DNA from 3 places in the Streptomyces sp. NPDC054794 genome. Region 2 is predicted to be linked to each of the others. Evidence: riboswitches for the same ligand, from Rfam matches in the RefSeq annotation. Region 2 holds a riboswitch; each other region holds the start of a gene.
The links. A riboswitch is a leader RNA that binds a small molecule or an ion and turns the genes downstream of it on or off. The one in region 2 is predicted to bind cyclic di-AMP.
Positions count from the first base shown of each region.

Region 1 (2,251 bases), on a different contig from region 2:
TCGGCGAGGATCTGGGAGGCGCGGGCGAAGAGGAAGTCACCCGTGAGGACGGCGACCGAGTTGCCCCAGCGGGTGTTCGCGCTGTCCACGCCGCGGCGCACCAGCGCCTCGTCCATCACGTCGTCGTGGTACAGCGTCGCGAGGTGGGTCAGCTCGACGACGACGGCCGAGGGCACGATGCCCGGCGCGTACGGGTCACCGAACTGGGCCGCGAGCATCACGAGCAGCGGCCGGAACCGCTTCCCGCCGGCCCGCACCAGGTGCTGCGCGGCCTCCGTGATGAACGGGACCTCACTCTTGGTGGCTTCGAGCAAACCCTCCTCGACAGCCGCCAATCCGGCCTGGACATCGGCTTCCAGAGCCTGGTCCCGCACGCTCAGCCCGAACGGCCCGACGACGGTCACGAGGGGTCTCCTGTCTGCTGGTGTCTGCTGGCGGTTACGCGGTTTGTCGATAGGTCGCTGCCATCACTCAAGTCAGCGTATCCGGTCAGGTTTCGATCACCGATAGCGCCCACCCGTCCAGCCCGGGCGCTATCGGAGCACGACCGGTATGTTTTCGATCAGTCGATATGACCAAATATTTATCGACTCCAGAGGATGCAGCACTCTTTGTCCGTCTGCTTACCCATTCGTCCGAATGGCGGCCCTCGCGCCCGAGCCGCTCACGGCGGCCGCCGGGGCCCGCTCCGGCGGCGACCATCAGGACAACGACGGGCCCCGCCCGGCGGGTTCCACCATCCGGAGCGCCTCACCCCCTTCACGCCCCCGCCCACCCTCCGCTCCGCCCGTCGGCCCGTCCGCCGGCCCACCCCACCCACCGGCTCACCCACCGGAGCAAACGGCGACACCGTCCGCCGTCCGGCCCAACCCGAGTGACCGCAGGTGCGGCGCGCCTGTGATACGAGCCACTTCCGGTATCGGACAAAACGACCTACAAGGGGTGGTGGGCCCATTCCGCCGAACGCGGGAAAAGGACTCTTTCGTCGCCCTCGCGAAACCCCCTTCCGACCCGCATGTCCGCTTTGCCGTGAATATTATTCCAGCCTTATTCCGTGAATTGGGTCACTCCACCCCATCGGACCACCAGAGCCCCCTTTGACCCATTTCGCCTTGCCGCGTCGGCCAGTTGAGGCTTGGCAACCGCAAAGGATCAAGCACCCCATACGCCTCAGACCAAGGTCAATCGGTGCGTTATGTGATTCCGAGTCTTGTTCCCGACATGTGCTCTCGCATAGCTTCCGGGCTGTCGGGCGGAACGCCGAATCCTGCCGCCGCCCTACGCACCCATCGACGAACTCATTCGCCGTAGGCAGGAGCGGGGGAACCCAGGTAAGTCGCCGGACCGGTCGGCACATGTCGCACCGGAACGGCGGGGTGAAGTCAGTGCCACCTCACGGTGGTACGGCCGGGCACCTCCCCGCCCGAACCCGACAGCTCACCTCGTAGGCGACGGAGAGGAACTTCGCCATGTCTGCTGCCGCTCAGCACACCAGCACCCGCTCGTCCCGCCTCGTCCGCAAGCTCGCCCTCGTCGGCACCGGTGTCACGGTGCTCGCCGTCCCGCTCGTCGGCGCGACCGCCGCCTCGGCCGCCCCGACGGCCACCACCCCCTCCACCACACTCGCCGGGTACCCGAACAACCTCGACGGCTGGATCCGCGAGTCCCTCGCGATCATGGCGGAGAAGCACATTCCGGGCTCGTACAACGGGATCCACCGCAACATCATGCGCGAGTCGTCCGGCAACCCGCGGGCCATCAACCTGTGGGACTCCAACGCGGCCAAGGGCATCCCGTCCAAGGGCCTGCTGCAGGTCATCGACCCGACGTTCAACACGTACCACGTGGCCGGCACGTCGTTCGACATCTACGACCCGATCGCGAACATCACCGCCGCCTGCAACTACGCGGCCGCGCGGTACGGCTCGATGGACAACGTCAACAGCGCGTACTGACGCGTCCACCCGAAGCGGTAGAGCTAAGCGAAGAGTCTTTCGAGGACGACGGCGATGCCGTCGTCCTCGTTCGACTTCGTGATCTCGTCGGCCACCGCCTTGAGTTCGGGATGGGCGTTGGCCATCGCCACGCCGTGAGCCGCCCAGCGGAACATGGGGATGTCATTGGGCATGTCCCCGAAGGCGATGGCCCGTTCGGCGCTCAGGTCGAGGTGTTCGGCGGCCAGCGCCAGGCCGGTCGCCTTGGTGATGCCGCAGGGCTGGAGCTCCACGGTCCCGGGCCCCGACATGGTGAC
Region 1 is NZ_JBSHAQ010000022.1:142,509-144,759, reverse strand. It holds gene ACWGKT_RS23855 (polyprenyl synthetase family protein) at 1-404, opposite strand, end outside; cyclic di-AMP (ydaO/yuaA leader) riboswitch at 1,294-1,466, shown strand; gene ACWGKT_RS23850 (transglycosylase SLT domain-containing protein) at 1,470-1,955, shown strand; gene ACWGKT_RS23845 (HAD family hydrolase) at 1,979-2,251, opposite strand, start outside.
Region 1: it holds a riboswitch for cyclic di-AMP, as region 2 does, so the genes downstream of both, ACWGKT_RS23850 (transglycosylase SLT domain-containing protein) here and ACWGKT_RS15200 (M23 family metallopeptidase) in region 2, are expected to answer to the same signal.

Region 2 (2,251 bases):
GGCCGGTTCAGCTCCCTGCGCTTCCGGTTCGTGAGCTCCATGGCCGGAGTCCTCGGAGTGGGCGGCGACCTCGCGGAGTGGAGTGAGGAGGAGCTCACCGAGGCCGGGGAATGGGTGGAGCTCTACAAGGAGATCCGTCCGGTCGTGCAGCGCGGCGAGCTGTACCGGCTGCGGCCCCCGGAGGGCGGGCTGAGCGCGGTGCAGTACGTGCTCGGGGACGAGGCGGTCGTACTCGCCTGCCTCCAGGCCCAGTCCTACGGTGAGCCGGTCCCGGCGCTGCGGCTGCGCGGCCTCGACCCGACGGCGTCGTACGAATGCCGCGAAACGGGTGAAATGCACCGCGGGGCGATCCTGCTGCACCACGGTCTGCGCACCGGCCTGCGGGGCGATTTCGACGCGGCCGTCTTCCGCCTCCGTCGTATTTGAGGCTTATGTCCCAATCGACCTCTTCATTCCAACTCGCTCTGGAATGAAGGGGCCTGCAGGGCGGTGCGTGAGGAGCGTCATACGGTGACCGTCCGTCGCGCGTCATGCTCACGTAATTCGCGGGCTTTTCCAGGGATTTGACGGGGCGAACCGGGCGGAAATGCACGGAGGGTGACCGGGAATTCCCGTAACGGATCAAGCTAAAGCCGGACACAAGGAACCTTCTGCTTGTCCGTTCGCATCTTGCTCGCTTACGTTCGCCACCAATCCGGTCGGAACGCCGAATCCTGCCGCCGCCCGGAGCCCCGCACACACTCACCCGTGCACGGCAGGAGCGGGGGACCCACCAGGCACGACGGCCTGTTCCGGTCTCCGGGACGCCTAGGGGTGAAGCCGCGCCTCACGCGGCCGGGCAGCTCCAGCCCGAACCCGACAGCTCACCTCGCAGGCGTCGGAGAGGAATGCGCCATGCCCGCGAAGGGTAAGCACCGCCGCCCCAAGACCCCGCGGTTCAGCCGGTCGATAGCCGTCGCCGGTACCGGTGGCGCCGCGCTGGCGCTGCCGCTCCTGGGTGCCACCGGCGCCCACGCGACCACCGCGCAGTCGGCCGCCCAGTCCGTCGCGGAAAAGGCCGTCCAGTCGGTTCCGACCGTCGCGAAGAAGGCCGCGAAAGCGCATGCGGGAACGCGTACGTACACCGTGAAGTCCGGCGACTGCCTCGCGAAGATCGCCGACGAACACCAGGTGCGCGGCGGCTGGCACCGGCTCTACCGGGACAACCACCAGGCCGTCGGCGGCAACCCCTCGCTCATCCACCCCGGCCTGAAGCTCCTCCTCGGCAAGAAGGCCGCGGCCTTCACCCAGCCGTCCCGTGCGCAGGCGCCCTCCTACGCTCCCGCCGCTCCCTCGGCCCCGGCCGCCGAGCCGTCGGCCGTGTCGGACGCGTCCGGGCAGAGCGCCCCGGCCGCCGGCACGTCGGCCGACACCGCGGCGAACACCGTGACCACGGTCTCCACCGGCTTCACCCTGCCGGTCCAGGGCGCCACCATCGGCACCTCCTACCACGTCGCGGGCAGCATGTGGTCCAGCGGCTACCACACCGGCGTCGACTTCGTCGTCCCGACCGGCACCCCGGTCAAGGCCGTGGGCACGGGCACGGTCGTCTCCGCGGGCTGGGGCGGCGCCTACGGCAACCAGGTCGTGATCCGGCTCGCCGACGGCTACTACGCCCAGTACGCCCACCTGTCCCAGCTCTCCGTCACGGCGGGCCAGGCCGTGGCCCCGGGCCAGCAGGTGGGGCTGTCCGGCGCGACCGGCAACGTGACCGGCCCGCACCTGCACTTCGAAATCCGCACCACGCCGAACTACGGCTCGGACGTGGACCCCGTCAGCTACCTTCGCGCGCACGGCGTCGCCGTCGCCTGACACGCGGCGCGCCTACGCAGCCGAAGGCCGGACCTCGATCCCCCCGGGTCCGGCCTTCGGTGTCTCCCGGGCCAGGACTTCAAGGTGTTTCGGGGCTTCAACAGGCCTGCGGGACCACCTATTCCCCCATTGGCAAACTCTTTAAGGGTGTCTTATCTCACCGTTCGTCAACCCCTTCCTACGATCGCGTAGGTCACATCCGAAGGGGAATCATGGGCCGATGTGGCAGACGATTCGAAGAGTGACAACAGATCAGTGATCGGGTCGTACGTGGCGGTGGGGGACAGCTTCACCGAGGGCGTCGGCGACCCCGGCCCCGACGGGGCATTCGTCGGCTGGGCGGACAGGTTCGCGGTTCTGCTCGCGGACCGACGCCCGGAGGGCGACTTCAAATACACCA
Region 2 is NZ_JBSHAQ010000012.1:93,456-95,706, forward strand. It holds gene ACWGKT_RS15195 (alpha-galactosidase) at 1-426, shown strand, start outside; cyclic di-AMP (ydaO/yuaA leader) riboswitch at 733-890, shown strand; gene ACWGKT_RS15200 (M23 family metallopeptidase) at 895-1,851, shown strand; gene ACWGKT_RS15205 (SGNH/GDSL hydrolase family protein) at 2,107-2,251, shown strand, end outside.

Region 3 (2,251 bases), on a different contig from region 2:
CGCCGACGGGACGGAGCTGGCGCGCGGGTACTCGCGCGAGGGCGACGATCCCGTCGTGCACGCCGAGGAGGCGGCGCTGGCGAAGATCGATCCCGCCGACCCGAGGCTGCCCGCCGCCACCGTCTACAGCAGCCTGGAGCCCTGTGCGCGGCGCGCCTCGCGGCCCGCGCCCTGCGCCCGGCTGATCCTGCGCGCCGGGGTGCGGCGGGTGGTCACGGCCTGGCGGGAGCCGGACACCTTCGTGGCGGGCGCCGACGGGAGCGGGCTGCTCGCGGCCGAGGGCGTCGACGTCGTCGTACTGCCGGAATTCGAGGCCCGTGCCAAGGAGCCGAACCGTCATCTACTGACCGGTGAATAAACCCTGGTGCTGGGCGTCCCGCGCATGGCGTATGCTGGTGTCACCGACGCGGGGTGGAGCAGCTCGGTAGCTCGCTGGGCTCATAACCCAGAGGTCGCAGGTTCAAATCCTGTCCCCGCTACTGAAGGCTCAGGGCCGGAATCCAGTTCATGGATTCCGGCCCTGAGTGCTTCCGGCCCGGGTGTCCCCTCCCGGGCGCCTACCGGCCCGTTGTCACGAACAGTGATCGGACGGAAGCCCTCCGCATAACGACTGACGCACCGTCAGATGAGGCCGGCCTTCCGGGTGCGTACGGGGGTGCGGTCAAGTCGCCCGATTTTCACCGCTCATGGAGGGTTAAGTCCCGCCTGAAATTCGTTAACGATCAAGAAGAAGAGCTTGGAATCTGGCCACTGGGTCTATTAACGTTCGATAACGCAGCGCGGTCGTCCCAGCCGTCACAAGAGTCGGCTCCGTGCGCACGCGCCGAATCCCGCGAGGGAACCGGGGAACCACCACCTTGGGGTGAATCGCGCCAATGCCGCCGTGTAACCACGGCCGGTATACGCGCGTAGGAGACCTTCCTGCTCCGAACCCGTCAGCTAACCCGGTAGGCGGAGGAAGGAAAGGAGTACGCCCGAGTGGCGTCCAACCGGCCTGCCCCCACAGCCCCCTTCGTGCCGAGCCAGCGCACCGAGACCTTCGGCTACGACAGCTACCGCACCGACGAGGGCCCCTGGGAGGAGTGGAACCCCACCGAGGAGTCCCTCCCCCCGGTACGCGGCCGGCACCGGGTCTCCAAGCAGCGCGGCGGCGGACTCGCCCGCAGCTCCACGGTTCTGGGCGTCGGCGTCATAGCCGCCGTCGGCGCGGGCGGCATGGCCAGCGCCAACACCGGCAAGCCGCCGGTGTCCATCTCCATGCCCGACCTCCCCTCCGTCGGCTCCCTGCTCGGCGAGGACGGCTCCTCCACCCCGGCGCCCCAGGGCTCCGCGACCGCGCTCAGCAGCGTCGGCGTGACCTCCGCCGACACCGCCCAGGGCACGCACGACGCCGGTGAGGCGCTGCGCAACCGGATCATGGCCCAGGCCGAGAGGCAGCAGGGCCAGGTCGACACCAAGGCCGCTGCCGCCGCCGTGGCCGCCGCCGACAAGCAGGCCGCCGCCGCGGCCGCCAAGGCCGAGCAGGCCGCCGCCGCCAAGGCCGCTGCCGCCAAGGAGAAGGCGGAGGCCGAGGCCAAGCGGAAGGCCGAGGCCGAGCGGCTGGCCGCGCTGGCCAAGCAGTACACGCTGCCGACCTCCTCGTACACGATCACCTCGACCTTCGGTCAGGCCGGCGCCATGTGGTCCTCCGGCTACCACACCGGCCTCGACTTCGCCGCCCCCACGGGCACGCTGATCAAGGCCATCCACAGCGGCACGATCACCGAGGCGGGCTGGGCCGGCTCCTACGGCTACCGGACGATCCTCACCCTCGACGACGGCACCGAGCTGTGGTTCTGCCACCAGTCCTCGATCAACGTCTCCGCCGGCCAGAAGGTCAGCACCGGCGACGTCATCGGCCGCGTCGGCGCCACCGGCAACGTCACCGGACCGCACCTCCACCTGGAGGTCCACCCCGGCGGCCAGGCCACCGGCATCGACCCGATGACGTGGCTGCGCGGCAAGGGCCTCACCCCCTGACCCTTCCCCCGGGTCGCTGACGGGTCCCCGGCTCCTTCCCCCTCCGGTCTTTCCCCCTCCGGTCCCCGGCGGTCCTGACGACAACCCCCCGACGTCAGGACTGCCGGTCGGTGTTTGCGGGATCTTTGCGGTCGGATCCCTCGTCTCGCGGAATCGGCCGGCCCGGATCGCTCGTTGATCCACGACATGACGTCCCTGCACAAGCTCGGCTCCTGGGGACCGCCTGACGGAG
Region 3 is NZ_JBSHAQ010000037.1:20,849-23,099, reverse strand. It holds gene ACWGKT_RS32085 (dihydrofolate reductase family protein) at 1-358, shown strand, start outside; tRNA gene ACWGKT_RS32080 (tRNA-Met) at 406-479, shown strand; cyclic di-AMP (ydaO/yuaA leader) riboswitch at 812-969, shown strand; gene ACWGKT_RS32075 (M23 family metallopeptidase) at 979-2,019, shown strand.
Region 3: it holds a riboswitch for cyclic di-AMP, as region 2 does, so the genes downstream of both, ACWGKT_RS32075 (M23 family metallopeptidase) here and ACWGKT_RS15200 (M23 family metallopeptidase) in region 2, are expected to answer to the same signal.